DNA from 3 places in the Rhizobium sp. IBUN genome. Region 1 is predicted to be linked to each of the others. Evidence: predicted binding sites of a transcription regulator. Region 1 holds the regulator's gene; each other region holds the start of a gene.

Region 1 (5,759 bases):
GCGCCAAGCGCTTCATCGCCTGTAACCACCGATCAGCGGTCCGTTTGGGACAGCGCTGTGAACTGGTTGGACGTGCTTCGAAGCGGAATAGGGGACCGTATCCGCGAAATCCTGCAGGGCGACACCGGCGCCTTCGCCGCTTCTCTTGTCACCGATGAGCGACGTGCGATCTCGCAAGAATCGACCGAGGCTCTGCGGCAGGCGGGGCTGGCTCATATCGTGGCAATCTCCGGCCTCAACATGGCGCTGTCTGCCGGCATCTTCTTCGTCGGCCTGCGCCAGTTGCTGAGCCTGTTTCCATCGTGCAGGCATACCCGACCAAGAAGATTGCCGCTGCCGGAGCGCTCGTGGCGCTGACGACCTACTACATGATCTCGGGCTTCGCGGTATCGGCGGAGCGTGCACTCATCATGATGGCGATCATGCTCGCCGCGGTGTTCTTCGATCGCCCGTCGATAAGCTTGCGCGACATTGTCTTGTCCGCGAGGGTGATCCTACTCCTGTTACCATCCGAGGCCCTGGGCCCGAGCTTCCAGATGTCGTTTGCGGAGACGCTTGCTCTCGTCCCGGGTTACGCGATCTGGTCAAGAAGGCCGCCGCGCGAACATCCCTTGCTGCAGGTCGCCGCAGTAAAGCCCGTCGTTTTCATCATACGCTTCTTTGGTGGCATCCTGCTGACCTCGATGATCGGCGGCTTCTCGACCGCGCTTTTCGCCGTCGAGCACTTCCACCGGCTCAGCGCTTATGGTCTGCCGGCAAATCTCATGGCCATGCCGGTGATCTCTTTCGTGGTGATGCCGATGGGCATGTTCGCTATGCTGCTGACACCGTTTGGCCTCGACGTCATTCCGTGGAAAATTGCCGGTTTCGGGCTCGACATCGTGATCGCCATTGCCCAGATGGTCTCGGCCTGGGGCGGCAATATCGATATCGGCAAATTGCCGGGTTGGTATTTTCCTGTGGCGGTTGCAGGGTTCCTCTTACTTGCCATTCTGCGCACCAAGATCCGCTACCTCGGCGCTGGTATTGCGGCGCTGGCAACAGCGCTTGTTGCGGTTGCGCCGAGCGAACCGCCGCCCGACATCGTCATTGCCGAAGACGGCAATCTCGTCGCGATTGTGAGAGGACAAGTCCTTGCACCGAACCGGCCGCATCCGCCTGACTTCATTTTCGACCAATTGCGAAGGGCGCTCGCCGCGGAGCTAGATCAACCACCGCGATTGTTGGAGGGTGTCAACGCTATCAGGCGGCGGGACAGTCAAGGCAGATCGGAAAGGTTATCTGCCGTGGAATTGCGCAATGCCCGCGATGCGTTACGTCAGGCTGCGACGAGCGCTGAGAACCGATTTGTATGCCTGAAAGGCGCCTGGTGCACAGCCACGCACGATAGCGGCTACGTCGTGACGATCGTCGAAAATCCCGCTTACTTCGGCGCTGCGGGCGATACGGCCGATATCGTCGTGACACCCGCTCGCCTCCGCACGACGGGGTGCCGGTCAGGCGCACTTTTGTTCACCGGCGAAACCTTGCGTCGCTTTGGTGGCGCTGAGGTAAGGATCGACGATCAAGGTAGCCCCGTCGTCACGACGGCCTATACGAGGCTCGACCGCCCTTGGATCCGCCATCGGGCGTATAATTGGCGAAGCGGCACCTTTGACGGCGAGCCGCTTGCCTTCAATGATAGCGGCGAATGAGGCCGACAAGCTTGCCCTGGACCTTGACACGGTCAGGCCCGAAAATGCGCGTCTCGTAAGCCGGGTTCGCCGCCTCAAGTGCAATGGAGGCGCCTTTCCGGCGGAAGCGCTTGAGCGTCGCTTCCTCATCATCGACAAGCGCAACAACGATGTCGCCGGCATTGGCGGTGCTGCCGTTGCGGATGATTACCGTGTCGCCATCAAAGATGCCGGCCTCGATCATCGAGTCGCCCTTGACCTCAAGCGCATAGTGCTCGCCTGGGCCAAGCATGTCCGCCGGAACCGTGATGTCATGGGTATTGTTCTGAATTGCCGAAATCGGTACGCCGGCAGCAATCCGTCCCATGACCGGTACAGAGGCAGAACCGCCGTTGTCACCCTGCGGCGCTGGCTTCGGCGCCACAACTGGCTGTGGTTTGCCGAGGCTGCCTTCGATAACGCTCGGCGAAAAACCGCGGCGGGGCTGCAGGCTCGGGTTATATGCCTCGGGCAGTTTGATGACTTCCAGAGCGCGGGCCCGATTCGGCAGTCGGCGAATGAAGCCCCGTTCCTCCAGCGCGGTAATCAGGCGGTGGATGCCTGACTTCGACGCGAGGTCCAAGGCATCCTTCATTTCATCAAAAGAAGGGGGGACACCGGACTCCTTCATTCGCTCGTGAATGAAGAGAAGAAGCTCCTGTTGCTTGCGCGTCAGCATCGAAGTTGAACCCCAGAGTCGTGAAACAAAGCCAGAACAGACACTATATGTTCCATATGTGTTCCGCAAGTACCTAAATTTTCGTAAAACTTGCCTGCAACTTGCTGAGTTTTTGCGTCTCATTTGACCGAAAGCGTAGAAGGGGGTTGCATTGTCCTGTTGCCCGGCGCACATCTTCGCAAATTCCGGAGAAGTTGCCATGAGCGAAGCACATCCGCTGGACCACATCGTGCTGCCGGTTCCAAATATCAGGCTCTCACGCGAGCGTCTCGGAAAGCTGGGATTCACCGTCGCGCCCGACGCCCGGCACCCGTTTGGGACCGAGAATGCCTGCATATTCTTCGCCGACGAAACTTATCTGGAGCCTCTCGGGGTCGCTAATGCCGAACTGCATGAAGCTTCGGCGCAGAAAGGCAATGTCTTCACCGCGCGGGACCGTGCCTTTCGATTCCGATGTGGAGACGATGGGCTGTCTGCCGTGGTCTTTGCGACGGCGGATGCCGATCGCGACCATGCCCGGTTTCTGTCCGAAAAGATCAATGGCGGCGAGATGCTGCAGTTCGAGCGGCCGATGAAGATGCCCGGTGGCTCGGAGGTGACGGCCGCATTCAAGCTCGCCTTTGCAGTTGACCTGCGCGCTCCCGATTTCTTTTTCTTCACATGCCAACGTGTCAACCCGCTGCCAGCCGACCGGAAAGCCCTGCAAGTGCATCCAAATGGGGTGGTTGGGATCGCAGAGATCGTGCTTGGGGCACCCGACCCCAAGGCGTTTGGACCATTCCTGCGCGCCGCCGCCCACAGTTTGGGAACGACCAATGAGGCCTTCGGTGTGAGTGTGACAACTCCGAATGCCAGAGTGAGTGTTCTCTCCCCGGATGGACTGGACGCCTACTTCGACATCCCTGCGCCTTCCGACGATCGCGGTCTGCGTGGTGTTGCCATCGTTTTCAAAGTCGGCGATCTCGCCGTGACAGAAGCGCAATTGGCTGCTAACGGGATGACCTATACGCGCAAGAACAATCGAATTCTGGTGAAGGCCGCGCCCGGACAGGGCGCTCTCTTCGCCTTCGAGGAGAAACGATGAGCCAGACAAATTCCGAAGTCGTGGTCGGCGAAGGCGCCGGCCGCGTCACCTTTTCGAATTCCGGCAAGCTGTCGCTGATTGCCGGGCCTTGTCAGATGGAGAGCCGCGAGCATGCCTTCATGGTCGCCGGTGTGCTGAAGGAACTGTGCGACAAGCTTGGTCTCGGCCTCGTCTACAAGTCCTCCTTTGACAAGGCGAACCGGACGTCGCTGTCAGCGCAGCGCGGTATCGGCCTCGAAACGGCGCTTGAAGTGTTTGCCGATCTCAAGAAGGAATACGGCTTTCCTGTCCTGACCGACATTCATACCGAAGAGCAGTGTGCCAAGGTGTCCACCGTCGTCGACATCCTGCAGATCCCAGCTTTCCTCAGCCGTCAGACCGACCTGCTCGTTGCCGCCGCCAAGACCGGCCGCGTCATCAACGTCAAGAAGGGGCAGTTCCTCGCGCCCTGGGACATGAAGAACGTCCTCAACAAGCTGAATTCGAGCGGAAATCCGAACATCTTGCTTTGCGAACGCGGTGCTTCCTTCGGCTACAATACGCTGGTCTCCGACATGCGATCGCTGCCTATCATGGCGGCGATGGGCGCCCCCGTGGTCTTCGACGCCACGCATTCGGTCCAGCAGCCGGGCGGGCAGGGCGGTTCGAGCGGAGGGCAGCGCGAGTTCGTGGAGACGCTCGCGCGTGCGGCGGTCGCTGTCGGCGTCGCTGGCGTATTCGTGGAAACCCACGAAGATCCTGACAATGCGCCTTCGGATGGTCCCAACATGGTCTATCTGCGGGATATGCCGCGGCTTCTCGAAAAGCTGCTGGCCTTCGATGCGATTGCCAAGGCGGGATAAATGGATGGACGTGCACGCTGTCAACCGGCGAGCGCCAACCTCGTCTTTGTGGGATATGCCGATCCTGCCGTCCTCTCCGTGCCTTCGAGAGCGAAGCGAGAGAGCAGGTGATTGAGGTGTAGAGCCTCGTTGCCAAGCTCGCGGCAGGCTGCGCTGGTTTCCTCCGCCATCGCGGCGTTTTGTTGGGTGACGCTGTCCATGGTGTTGACGGCGGCATTGACCTCGACGAGCGCGGTCGTCTGTTCAGAGGAAGAGCGCACGATCGCCTCGATCAGCGTCGTCACCTTCAGCACCTGCTGATCGATACTGTTCAAGGCTTCGCCGGTGCGGTTCACCAAGGCAACGCCGGTTGACACCTGACTGGACGAAGTCTCGACCAACTGCTTGATTTCCTTCGCCAGCTTGGCAGAGCGGCCGGCGAGGTCGCGCACTTCTTGCGCCACGACGGCAAAACCCTTTCCGGCCTCGCCTGCACGAGCGGCCTCAACACCAGCATTGAGCGCGAGCAAGTTGGTCTGGAAGGCGATCTCGTCGATGACGTTGATGATTTCGCCGATCTGCACGGATGATGCTTCGATCTTCTCCATCGCAGCTACGGCCTCGTGCACGACAGTTGCCGAATAGCTGGCGCTTTCCTTCGTCACCGTCATCATCGCGTTTGCTTCATGGGCGCGTTCCGACGAGTTTTTGACCGTAACCGTGATCTGATCTAACGCCGAGGCTGCCTGCTCCAGCGATGCGGCCTGATGTTCCGTTCGCCGGGCCAGATCATCCGTGCTTGTTGCGATTTCGCTGGTGCCAGTCCTGACCGTAGTGGTTGCTGTCGCGATATCCCTCATTGTGCCGGAAAGCGTGCGGACGCTCGAATTGAACTGCTCGCGTAGCCTCTCGTAGTCTGGCGCGAACGGTTCGTTGAGCTGGACGGTGAGGTCGCCGCGGGAAAGACGGTCCAGGCCGCGGCTTAGGCTCACGATGATGCGTTCGCGGCCGGCATCCTCATCAGCCTTGGAGGCGGCCAGCGCCGCATCGCGCTGGGCTTGGGCCAGGCGCTCCGCATCCTGGTGTTCGCGGATTTTGTTCCGTTCTTGCGCCGATTCGCGAAACACGGTGACGGCGCGTGCCATTTCGCCAATTTCATCGACACGGTGGCTGAAGGGGACTTCCTTGGAATAGTCGCCGCCCGCCAGGATCGCCATGTAGTCGCGCATCGCCGAAAGTGGCACGATTGCGCGCCGGCGGAAGGCGTAGAGGCCGCCAAGAAGCAGGCAAAGCGAGACCGCCGCAGATGCAACCGTAATCGCCGAGAGAATGCTTGTCTGTTCGGCCGCGTCTTTTTCAGCCTTTGCCAGGAAAGCGTTCGCCATATCAACGAGCTGGTTGACCGCCGTTTCGTGGATATGAAAATTTGTCGCAAGCTTCTCGAAGGCTGTCGGGATGACCGC
Region 2 (5,759 bases), on a different contig from region 1:
GACAACGCTCCTTCGCTTGGCAGGCGATCGCCCGGGCCCAGTTCGTTCATGCGGATATGAGCGGTGATCGCTCCAATCGCATTGCTGACCAGCCCCGCGTTTCCGGCTACCTCCGAAACAGTCGCCATGGTAACTCCGTTCAAAAGTTCAAAACCTGTATGACAGCTTTCATTGATTTATGCGTATTTTATGATTACCCTGTCTGTCAACAGTCAATATTCGGACCGGGGGTTTCTGTGGGAATAAATGTTGAGGTGGCTCTGACGGCGGCCAACATCGTGGGGGAGAGCGCAGTATGGGATGACCACAGGCAGCGCCTGCTGTGGGTCGATATTGTTGGAAGAGCCATCCATGCCCTGGCGCCGGCAACGGGTGAGTACCAAAGCTGGCCGACGCCTGACATGCCAACCTCGATCGGACTGAGGCAAGACGGCGGAGCGATTGTCGGCCTCGCCACCACGATTGCGCTTTGGGATTACGGAGACGTGTTCCGGACGGTTGCGACAGTAGAGCCCGGGACGACCGGCAATCGATTGAATGAAGGCGTCGTCGGTCCGGATGGCGCCTTTTGGGTCGGCACGATGCAGAACAACATCGCCGCTGACGGCACGCCATTGGCAATGAACGGCGAGAAGGGTCGGCTCTACCGTTACACCCGCGATGGCAGGGTGCTACTCTTGACGAACGATCGATTCGGCATCACCAACACCTTGGTCTGGCCGGGTGACGGTACCGTGCTGACGGCGGACACGCTTCAAAACACGATCTACTCCTATGAGATCGCCGGCTCTATGCTCCGCAACCGCGTTCCAGTATTTGCCGGCTTCGAGCGTGGCCTTCCAGATGGCTCGTGCCTAGACGACGAGGGGTTCATCTGGAATTGCCGCGTCGCCCGTGGTGGCTGCATCGTCCGCTTAGATCCAAAGGGACGCGTGGACCGGGTCGTTGACCTGCCGGTTTCCCAGCCAACAAGCTGCACTTTTGGCGGCCATGACCTTTCCACTCTTTTCGTCACTTCCGCCCGGTTTTCGATGACGGACGAAGAGGTAAGGGGAAATCCGCTCGAAGGCGCCCTGCTCGCCATTAACATGGGAAAGCGCGGCCGAAGGACAAATCGCTTCGGGTAGATCCCATCGCCAGCGGTAAGATAGGTAGGCTGCACGCACAATCGGGAATGAGGTATTACCCGCGCATCAGAACTTGATTGCCGTCGTACTTTAGTTCCGCCTCTGCAACCGATCGAACATTGGCAAGTTCTCCGGATGCCGCCTATTGTCCGGCAGCCTATGGTTCGCCACCTATGGAGAAGCGGTAGGAGCCCATGCGGCTCGTCTTTCACCTGCAGCCGTAACCTGCCAGCTCCCGGCCGCTCGGACATCGGCGTGCGGAACCACTTCCGGCGCTTTGTCGGCCTCTCTGAAATGAGGCAATCTCATTCGCTTTGAGAGCGATGGGTTCTTCTCCAGGTGTCGTTCTTCGAACGCGGTGCACCCCTCCGCCTTTTGCGCATTGTCGCCCAGCTTACAGCCAATGAGAAAGTCGCATGTGCTGGTCATGTCTACTTTCCAGGTCATGAATCGCAGCCGACTTCGAGCACCGCCGCATTGTCCTGGTGCTCTCGCAGCCCCTTGTAGGAGGCGTGCCGAAGCTTTCCATCATGCGTCCATGCTCGATACTCAACTTCGGCGATGAGGGTCGGCTGCACCCAGACAATGTCCTCCCGGCGGCCGTCGTACACGACTGGCGGCCGCCTTCTGACGATGCGGTCCAGCAGTTTCCGAAGCGCGGCCGCGCTATTTTCATTGAAACCCGTGCCAACGTTGCCAACATAAATCCACGCGTCCCCCTTTCGAGCAGCCAGCAGCAGACTGCCGATCCCTCCCCGCGCCACAGGCGACGGCTCGTATCCGACCACGATAAAGCTGTCGCGCTGGACGCATTTGATCTTGACCCAATCGCCAAGGCGACCAGATCGATAACTGCTGTCCTTGTTCTTGGCGATTATCCCTTCGAGCCCATGCCGGCATGCAGCGGCAAAAATCTCACGGCCATCACCATCAATGGTATCGGACAGGCGGATAGCGCCATCCTCGTTTCGCAAGAGTGACTCCAGAAAGTAGCGTCGCGCCGTCAGTTCCAAGCTGCGAATATCGTGACCGTCGAAATAAAGCAGATCAAAAGCCATCATCATCGCCTGGCCGGACGGAAGCTTGCCACCTCGTCCCCCGAGCAAGTTCTGCAACATTCCGAAGTGAGGGCGACCTTCGGGATCGAGGACTACCGCCTCCCCGTCGATGATGGCGCTCCCAACATCCAGTGCCTTAGCCGCCTGGTCAATGTGTGGGAAGCGATGCGTCCAGTCGTGTCCGCCGCGCGTCAGGATGCGAACGTTACCCTTGTTGAGGTGGACCGCGATCCGATACCCATCCCATTTTACTTCATAGAACCATTCGTCGCCGACCGGCGGGCGCGGCTTCAAAAGCGCCAGGCACGGCTCGATTCGGTCGGGCATTGGGTCGAATGGCAGCTGAGGCTGCTTGGGGTCGCGCGGCTCTCGTGGACGGGAACGGATTGGCTGGTCGTCGGCCAGCAACGGCCGTTCACGAGGAGCTTTCACCATTAGCCAGCCTTTTTCATCTCGGCGATGTCGTCGGGAAGTACGTGCATGCCTGCCTCGTGGGCAGCATCGACGAACGCGGCCCTGGCTATATCGGCATCGGTATAGAATTCCAAAGCCTCCACCGATCGCATCAGCGCACTGTGAAATTTGTCGCCGCCGCGATGATGCCATTTGCCGCTGAGCAGCATGGCCGCCAGTTGGTCGACGGTCTCGGCTTTTCGATATCGTCCCATGCCATCGATTTCGACCTGCAGGGGCTTAATAAACACGGGAAGATCGACGGCCACGGCGAAACTCCTTGACATATCTCCGTCCACTACAATGCCAAGTGATTCGTTTGTCTAGGGGAGTGAAAATATATAAGTCCAGCGGAACAAAAGCGTCGCATGGGAGTTAGTCTTTCCCCTGAAGGACAGCAGTTTCCATTTGGAAAACACTTCTCTGGGTCCACTCTGATGTGGCTTTTTGCGAGATTGCTCAACTCTTTATATCAGTCCTCCCTAAGTCAAAGAGCGTTGTGTCGTTACCCAGCGAGCCATGCTGCCTCAATCTGCGTTGGATTCCCGTACCTCCCGGGCGCACCAACTGGCAGGTCCTCAAGCATGGCTCTGCCACTTATTTGCGCTCAGTTCCCACAGTTGATCATCGCTCAGATCTTGGCTTCCAACCCCGCGTTAGACCGCTGCTCATGCATTTCCGAGCGGTATCGAGCTGCTCTCGAAGGAAGCGGCAGTCGTCGATCAGCGTGGCAATCGTGGCACGCAGATCGCCATCGTGCCACTCTATAGCTTGATCGACTGGACTAATTTCCTCGCGCACTTGCTTCATCGCAGACATGACATTTCCTTTGTCGTCTTCGGTTTCATCGGACAGGATTTGTTGAGCACCCGGCGTCACTGCTCGGCGAACATGCGCGTCACGCGGCGTGTACCAGCAAGGTGGATTGGATGAGTGATCCTGGTAAACTCAACTGGCATGGGCGGATCGATTTCCTCCGGTACTCCAGGTTCCAGCCGAGGTTGGGATCGCAATGCGACCGGACAAATCACAAGCTTCGACTTCGAACTCGGCACACTCGCCAGCTTTCACTCTCATTAACTCCAGTATCCAGCGAGCCCTTCCCACACCAGGAACAGGAAGCTCTTCCGATGGCATAACGCTCACCCTCCATCGCGTGGCCGAGGCCGTTGGCTGACCGAAGTCAGTTGCCTCGGTCTGTCGGCGCCACCGCCGAATAATCAATCCCAGTGTGCCGGACTTTTCCGCCGCCAGTTGCAGCCGTCGGGATGCCGTCATCGGCAGTCGAACCAATTCAGCAACGACGGCTCCTAGTGCACCGTAGGAAAGGGCTTCCTCCATCGACGCGAGAACATCCTCCTCTCGGTCCGCCTCGACGAATATTACCCGGTTCGGGTGAAGGCCGACCTGCGCAAGGGCAGGAAAGAAGAGGTCCGGTCGGGTAAGGCACCAAATCACCTTCCCTTTCGTGCGAGCGGCGACCCCGGCTGCAAAAAGGGCTGCGGCTGCCCCATCCACGGCCCCCGCACCACCGCCCGCGAACTCGTGGATCGCTCCCAATGCCAGCCCCCCACCAGGCAGATGGCTATCAATCTCCGGCACACCAAATGGCAGGGCGCATTTGCGTCGCGATAGGGCGCCATCAAGATGAGAAATACGCTCGCGAAGCTCGGAGATAACTGGGTTTGCGCTCGCATGCGCCATCTGTAGCCTTCGTCAATTCATGGGTTCCATCTCGCTTTGGAAGCGATTGTGTTCTACATTTGTTCCTGTAAGGCAGCCTAGTCAATAGGGCTATTCGCGGTCACCATGGGCAGCTCGGCTTTTCTAGGGGTGGCATGAAAATGATTTGCGAACGAATCCAATGCCGTAGCCGGTCGAAATTCAAATGCGTACGATATCTTACCAATGAGAAAAAATTCCTGCGACGAGAGAACCTTGCGGAAGTATCGCGGCCCAATCATTATCTTGGTGTGCGGCGTCTGCGACCGGAGTATCGAACTCGACCGGAAGGCCGTAGTCAGGCAGTGCGGAGCCAGTCTGTGCTTTTTGGCAATTACGGCGACGGCTGACCGGGTGCTCCCGAATGAACGCTTTAGATGGAATTGACCGATGCGAGGCGCATTTTCCTTGCCTCCCTCACCCGGAACAAGAGTGAATAGGCTAGGCCCGCTAATTGAGCCGATCGGTAGCCTTCGTTGAAAAGGTCAACGGCCGCAATCACGTCGCGTGATGTTGAGACACGGGCGTTCCCTGCGCCATCGGCCAATCCACGCAACACGAAATGCAACATGCGACATGCCCCGGCAATTCTATGGCCCGGCAAACAGTTACGACCTTCCAATCTATCCTAGGATGCGGGCTGCGCCACGGCCTCGGCAATCGGAGCGGGTCGTCGTTCCAATTCAGCTGGAATCCCGAACCACAGGACATAAAGCGCCGGCAGGAAGATCAACGTCAGTGCGGCAGCGACCACCAGTCCGCCCACCACAGTAAAGGCGAGCGGCGACCAGAACGGATCTCGGATGATCGGCAGCATGCCGAGGATCGTCGAACCGGCGGTCAGGAAAACCGGCCGCAGACGCTGCGCCGTGACGTCGATGACGCCCTGCCAACTCCTGCCTTCCTCCTCCATCCGTCTATCGATCTGGTCGATCAGCACCACTGAGTTTCGGGTGATCATGCCGATGAGCGCGATCATGCCGAGGACGGCGATGAAACCGACTGGCACGCGAGTGATCAACATGATCAGCACGACGCCAATCAACCCGAGCGGAACAACGCTGACGACCAGGATGAGGCGCTGCACACTCTGCAGCTGAAACATCAGGACGATGAGGATGATGACCGCCATGACCGGCAGCATGGCTACGACTGCTGCGAGTCCATCTTCCGCACCCTCAACGGAGCCACCGACCTCGATGAGGTAGTTGGGATTGTCGCGAATGAGTGCAGCGATCTGCGGCGTGGCGGCATCGACGATGTCAGTCGCCAGCACTCCTTTTTCCGCGTCGGCCTGGACGGTGATCGTAGTCGAGCGGTCATGCCGCCAGATCAACGGCTGCGTTGTCTGGTATTCCACCGTCGCAATGCTTGAAAGCGGCACGGTGTGATTGGGACC
Region 3 (5,759 bases), on a different contig from region 1:
CAGGAAGTGCATCTCGATCTTGATGACGCCGTCGCCTTGGCAGGCTTCGCAGCGTCCGCCCTTGACGTTGAACGAGAAGCGTCCCGGTTGGTAGCCGCGCGCCTTCGCTTCCGGCAGACCGGCAAACCAGTCACGGATCGGGGTAAACGCGCCCGTGTAGGTCGCTGGGTTGGAACGCGGCGTGCGGCCGATCGGCGACTGGTCGATATCGATGACCTTGTCGATGTGTTCGAAGCCGTCGATGCGATCGTGATCAGCCGGGATTTCGCGGGCGCCCATGACGCGCCGGGCCGCCGATTTATACAGCGTCTCGATCAGGAACGTGGACTTACCGCCCCCTGATACGCCAGTGACCGCCGTAAAGACGCCGAGCGGGATGGAGGCGGTGACATTCTTCAGATTGTTGCCGCGGGCGCCGACGACCTTGATTTCCTTGCCCTTCTTGGGCTTACGGCGCTCGTCGGGAACCGGAACGCCGAGTTCACCGGACAGATATTTGCCGGTCAGCGACTTAGGGTTCGCCATGATCTCCTGTGGCGTGCCATGGGCGATCACCTGGCCACCATGGATGCCGGCGGCGGGACCGATGTCGACGACATCGTCGGCGGTCAAGATCGCGTCCTCGTCATGCTCGACCACGATCACGGTGTTGCCGATATCGCGAAGGTGCTTCAGCGTATCAAGCAGCCGAGCGTTGTCGCGCTGATGCAAACCGATCGATGGCTCGTCGAGGACATACAATACGCCGGTCAAGCCGGAACCGATCTGCGACGCCAACCGGATGCGCTGGCTCTCGCCCCCCGACAAGGTGCCGGAGTTTCGCGACAGGCTGAGATAATCCAGGCCTACGTCATTGAGGAAGCGCAGGCGGTCGCGGATCTCCTTGAGAATGCGAACGGCAATCTCGTTCTGCTTGGCGCTCAGCGACTGCGGCAGGACCTCGAACCAGTCTCGGGCGACGCGGATCGACATGTCGGTCACCTGGCCGATATGCAGCGTATTGATCTTGACGGCAAGCGCCTCCGGCTTCAGGCGGAAACCGCCACAAGACGGGCAGGGGGCTGCCGACATATAGCGCTCGATTTCCTCTCGCGCCCAGGCGGAATCCGTCTCCTTCCAGCGACGCTCGAGATTGGTGATGATGCCCTCGAAATTCTTGTGCGTGGTATAGGACCGCGCGCCATCGGCATAGTGGAACTCGATCTTTTCGTCGGTACCATTCAGGATGACATCCTTCGCCTGCTCCGAAAGATCGTTCCAACGGGCGCCGAGCTTGAAGCCATAGTGCTTACCGAGAGCTTCGAGCGTCTGATTGTAATAGGGAGAGGTCGACTTCGCCCACGGTGCAATGGCGCCATCGCGCAGCGTGCGCTCAGGCTCCGGCACGATCAGGTTGGCGTCGATCTTCTGCTGCGCTCCGAGACCGTCGCAGGTCGGGCAGGCGCCGGCTGGATTGTTGAAGGAAAAAAGCCGCGGCTCGATCTCGGGAATGGTGAAGCCCGATACCGGGCAGGCGAACTTCTCGGAGAAGAGAACGCGTTCATGCGTTTCATTAAGCGACTTGTTGGCGGAGCCGCCGGCGGCAGTTTCTTCCGGCGGCAGCGGCTTGTCGGCGAATTCCGCAACGGCGAGGCCATCGGCGAGCTTGAGCGAAGTCTCGAAGCTGTCGGCAAGGCGCGACGCCGTATCCGGCCGCACCACAATACGGTCGACCACGACGTCGATATCGTGCTTGTACTTCTTGTCCAGGGCTGGCACGTCGGCGATCTCGTAGAATTGGCCGTCGACCTTGACGCGCTGGAAACCCTTTTTCATCAGGTCTGCCAGTTCCTTCTTGTACTCCCCCTTACGCCCGCGCACGAGCGGGGCGAGAATATAGAGACGCGTGCCTTCTCCGAATTCCAGCACGCGATCGACCATCTGGCTGACCGTCTGGCTCTCGATCGGCAGCCCGGTCGCGGGCGAATAGGGTACGCCGACGCGGGCAAAGAGCAGGCGCATGTAGTCATAGATCTCGGTCACCGTACCGACCGTCGAGCGTGGGTTGCGCGAGGTCGTCTTTTGCTCGATCGAAATCGCTGGCGACAGGCCGTCGATCTGATCGACGTCAGGCTTCTGCATCATTTCAAGGAACTGGCGCGCATAGGCCGAAAGGCTTTCGACATAGCGTCGCTGTCCTTCGGCATAGATCGTGTCAAAGGCAAGCGACGACTTGCCGGATCCCGAAAGGCCGGTCATGACGATGAGTTTGTTTCGCGGCAGATCGAGATCGATGCCCTTCAAATTGTGCTCGCGCGCGCCGCGGATGGAAATCGTCTTCAGTTCGCTCATCGTCTTCTGCTTCTGTGCTGGAACAAGCCCCTTATTTAGTGATGCCGGCTGGCGAGTCGAGGCTGAATGTCCGTCTGCTGCAAGGTTTTCGATTCGGTTGACAGGATCATAGGGATAAACTAGAACAAATAAAGAACAAAATTCCTTGTGGATGAACCGGCGATGGACACCCATCGCCGGCGCTCTATGGTTTAAGGTGCACCGATTGTTTCAAGCGCCGCCGGGCAGGGCGGCAGGTAAGGTGAAAGTATGGCTGGCAGCGTAAACAAGGTAATTCTGATCGGGAACGTGGGCGCTGACCCCGAAATCCGGCGGACCCAGGATGGCCGGCCGATCGCCAACCTTCGCATCGCGACGTCCGAGACCTGGCGTGATCGCACCTCCGGCGAACGCCGCGAGAAGACGGAATGGCATACGGTCGTAGTCTTCAACGAAGGCCTCTGCAAGGTCGTCGAGCAGTATGTGAAGAAGGGCGCCAAGCTCTACATCGAAGGCGCGCTGCAGACGCGTAAGTGGCAAGACCAGAACGGCCAGGACCGCTATTCGACGGAAGTCGTTCTGCAGGGCTTCGGCTCGACGCTGACGATGCTGGACGGTCGCGGCGAGGGTGGCGGCGCAAGCTCCGGCTTCGGCGGTGGTCGCGGCAGTAATGCCGGCGGCAACGATTTCGGTGGCGGCGGTGGCTACGGCGACGACTACGGCGCGCCGTCGCAATCATCTGGCCGCAGCAGCGGTGGCGGCGGCGGTGGAAACTTCTCGCGCGATCTCGACGACGATATCCCGTTTTGATCGCAGAGTATTCGTGGCATAAGTTGGACGGCGCGCCGCAAGGTGCGCCGTCCGCTTTTCAATCTCCGGGATTGGACGCCCCCCGAGCTTGCCGCGATGGAAGCCGTGCAGGTAACCGGCTTTTTGACCTAGCCGGCTGGCGTCGTCATGAGGGTAGATCTCAAACCGTCGACGACGAACTGCGTGGCAAGCGCCGCCAGGATGACACCGAGAAGGCGTGTCAGAATTGCGCGCCCCGTTACGCCGAGGAAGCGATCAAGTCTTTCGGCGATGAGCAGCGAGAGAAACAGCAGCAGCAGACTCAATGCGATGACAATGATCAATTGCGCCCGCTCGAGCGAAGCCTGCATCGATCCGGCAATTAGGATCGTCGCCGAAATGGCACCGGGACCGGCGATCAGAGGGATCGCCAACGGAAAGACCGAGATATTATGGATATGATCGACGGTGATTGCGGCTGTGCTCGTCTTCTCCTTACGGTCCTGCCGCTTCTCGAACACCATTTCAAAGGCGATCCAGAATAACAGAAGACCACCGGCAATGCGGAAGGCGCCGATCGAGATTCCGAGCACCCCGAGCACGCTGGCCCCGAACAGGGCGAAAGCGGCAAGAATGACAAAGGCGATGATCGAGCCGCGCAGCGCCACCTGTTTTCGCTGGCTGCGGCTCATGCCGGTCGTGAGCCCGAGAAAGAGTGGAGCAAGACCAGGCGGGTCGATCGTGACAAGCAGCGTCGTGAAGGCGTTGATCAGTTGGTCGACGCTTGCCATTGTCTCTCCGTGAGCCCATATAAACACTTGGTTTTTTCGCGATTGTGATGCGGAGAGACCATTTTGGCAAATGGTGTTATTAGGGCGGTGCAAATAACCGTCCCAGAGACTCCCATTGCCCTCATAAGACCGCAAAAGTCTGTTCAAAACCCGTGCCAAAATTAGCGTAGGAACAGGCTTTCCGCTATAAATCTTCAAGTGATTCTAGAAGAGATCGTGATCTGTTTTGACTGAGCAAACACCCCCCGGCGGCGGGAAGCTCCCGCCAGGCATCGAGCCCATCTCCATCATGGAGGAAATGCAGCGGTCGTATCTCGATTACGCCATGAGCGTTATCGTCAGCCGCGCCCTGCCTGATGTCCGCGACGGCCTGAAGCCCGTGCACCGGCGCATCCTTTACGGCATGTCCGAACTCGGCATCGACTGGAACAAGAAATACGTCAAATGCGCCCGCGTTACCGGGGATGTGATGGGTAAATACCATCCGCACGGCAACGCAGCGATCTACGACGCGCTAGCGCGTATGGCGCAGGACTGGTCGCTCCGCCTTCCGCTGATCGACGGCCAGGGCAACTTCGGCTCCGTCGACGGCGATCCGCCGGCGGCCGAACGCTACACAGAGTGCCGCCTGCAGAAGGCCGCGCATTCGCTGCTCGACGATCTCGACAAGGAAACGGTCGACTTCCGCGATAACTATGACGGCACGCTGTCCGAGCCCGTCGTTGTTCCCGCAAAGTTCCCGAACCTCCTAGTGAACGGGGCAGGCGGCATCGCCGTGGGGATGGCGACGAATATTCCGCCGCACAATCTGTCCGAAGTCATCGACGGCTGCATTGCGCTGATCGACAACCCGGCGATCGAACTGCCTGACATCATGCAGATTATTCCGGGTCCGGACTTCCCGACGGGCGCCAAGATCCTTGGTCGCGCCGGCATTCGCTCGGCCTACGAGACCGGTCGCGGCTCGGTGATCATGCGCGGCGTTGCCACCATCGAGCCGATGCGTGGCGATCGCGAACAGATCATCATCACCGAGATCCCGTATCAGGTGAACAAGTCGACGATGATCGAGAAGATGGCCGAACTGGTGCGCGACAAGCGTATCGAAGGGATCTCCGACCTACGCGATGAATCCGACCGTCAGGGCTATCGCGTCGTCGTCGAGTTGAAGCGCGATGCGAATGCCGATGTCATCCTGAACCAGCTCTACCGCTACACGCCGCTGCAAACCTCCTTCGGCTGCAACATGGTGGCGCTGAACGGCGGCAAGCCGGAACAGCTGACGCTACTCGATATGCTGCGCGCCTTCGTTTCCTTCCGTGAGGAAGTCGTTAGCCGGAGAACGAAATTCCTTCTCCGCAAGGCCCGCGAGCGCGCTCACGTCTTGGTCGGCCTGGCGATCGCTGTCGCCAATATTGACGAGATCATCCGCACGATCCGGCAGGCGCCGGATCCGCAGACCGCACGCGAGCAGTTGATGACGCGCCGCTGGCCGGCCGCCGATGTCGAAAGCCTGATCCGCCTGATCGACGATCCGCGTCACCGCATCAATGAGGACCTGACATACAACCTCTCGGAAGAGCAGGCGCGCGCCATCCTCGAACTGCGTCTGGCCCGTCTGACCGCACTCGGCCGTGACGAAATCGGTGACGAACTCAACAAGATAGGCGAAGAGATTAAGGATTACCTTGAAATCCTGTCGTCGCGGGTTCGCATCCAGACGATCGTCAAAGAAGAGCTTGCAGCCGTTCGCGACGAATTCGGCACGCCGCGCCGCACCGAGATCATGGACGGCGGCCTTGAAATGGACGATGAGGATCTCATCGCCCGCGAAGACATGGTCGTGACGGTCTCCCATCTCGGCTACAT

The links. Region 1 encodes LexA, which represses DNA repair genes until DNA is damaged. Its sites were predicted from a motif close to TGTTCNNNNTGTGTTCNG; they were not measured.
Region 2: RHIBUN_RS0108565 (ImuA family protein) is a predicted target of LexA. The motif match lies at 4,392-4,409, and genes of this name have one in related genera.
Region 3: uvrA (excinuclease ABC subunit UvrA) is a predicted target of LexA. The motif match lies at 2,452-2,469, and genes of this name have one in related genera.

Annotation. Positions count from the first base shown of each region.
Region 1 covers NZ_AZNV01000005.1:81,202-86,960, reverse strand. Annotated here, with positions in the region: partial or broken gene RHIBUN_RS33155 (ComEC/Rec2 family competence protein) at 1-1,694, shown strand, start outside; gene lexA (transcriptional repressor LexA) at 1,675-2,391, opposite strand; gene RHIBUN_RS0107170 (VOC family protein) at 2,591-3,475, shown strand; gene kdsA (3-deoxy-8-phosphooctulonate synthase) at 3,472-4,317, shown strand; gene RHIBUN_RS0107160 (methyl-accepting chemotaxis protein) at 4,338-5,759, opposite strand, start outside.
Region 2 covers NZ_AZNV01000006.1:160,124-165,882, forward strand. Annotated here, with positions in the region: gene RHIBUN_RS0108535 (FadR/GntR family transcriptional regulator) at 1-128, opposite strand, end outside; gene RHIBUN_RS0108540 (SMP-30/gluconolactonase/LRE family protein) at 237-1,127, shown strand; gene ligD (non-homologous end-joining DNA ligase) at 1,571-2,620, opposite strand; gene RHIBUN_RS0108555 (DUF982 domain-containing protein) at 2,620-2,907, opposite strand; gene RHIBUN_RS0108565 (ImuA family protein) at 3,587-4,342, opposite strand; gene RHIBUN_RS0108570 (efflux RND transporter permease subunit) at 4,989-5,759, opposite strand, start outside.
Region 3 covers NZ_AZNV01000023.1:88,377-94,135, forward strand. Annotated here, with positions in the region: gene uvrA (excinuclease ABC subunit UvrA) at 1-2,331, opposite strand, end outside; gene RHIBUN_RS0120515 (single-stranded DNA-binding protein) at 2,581-3,120, shown strand; gene RHIBUN_RS0120520 (MarC family protein) at 3,249-3,890, opposite strand; gene gyrA (DNA gyrase subunit A) at 4,117-5,759, shown strand, end outside.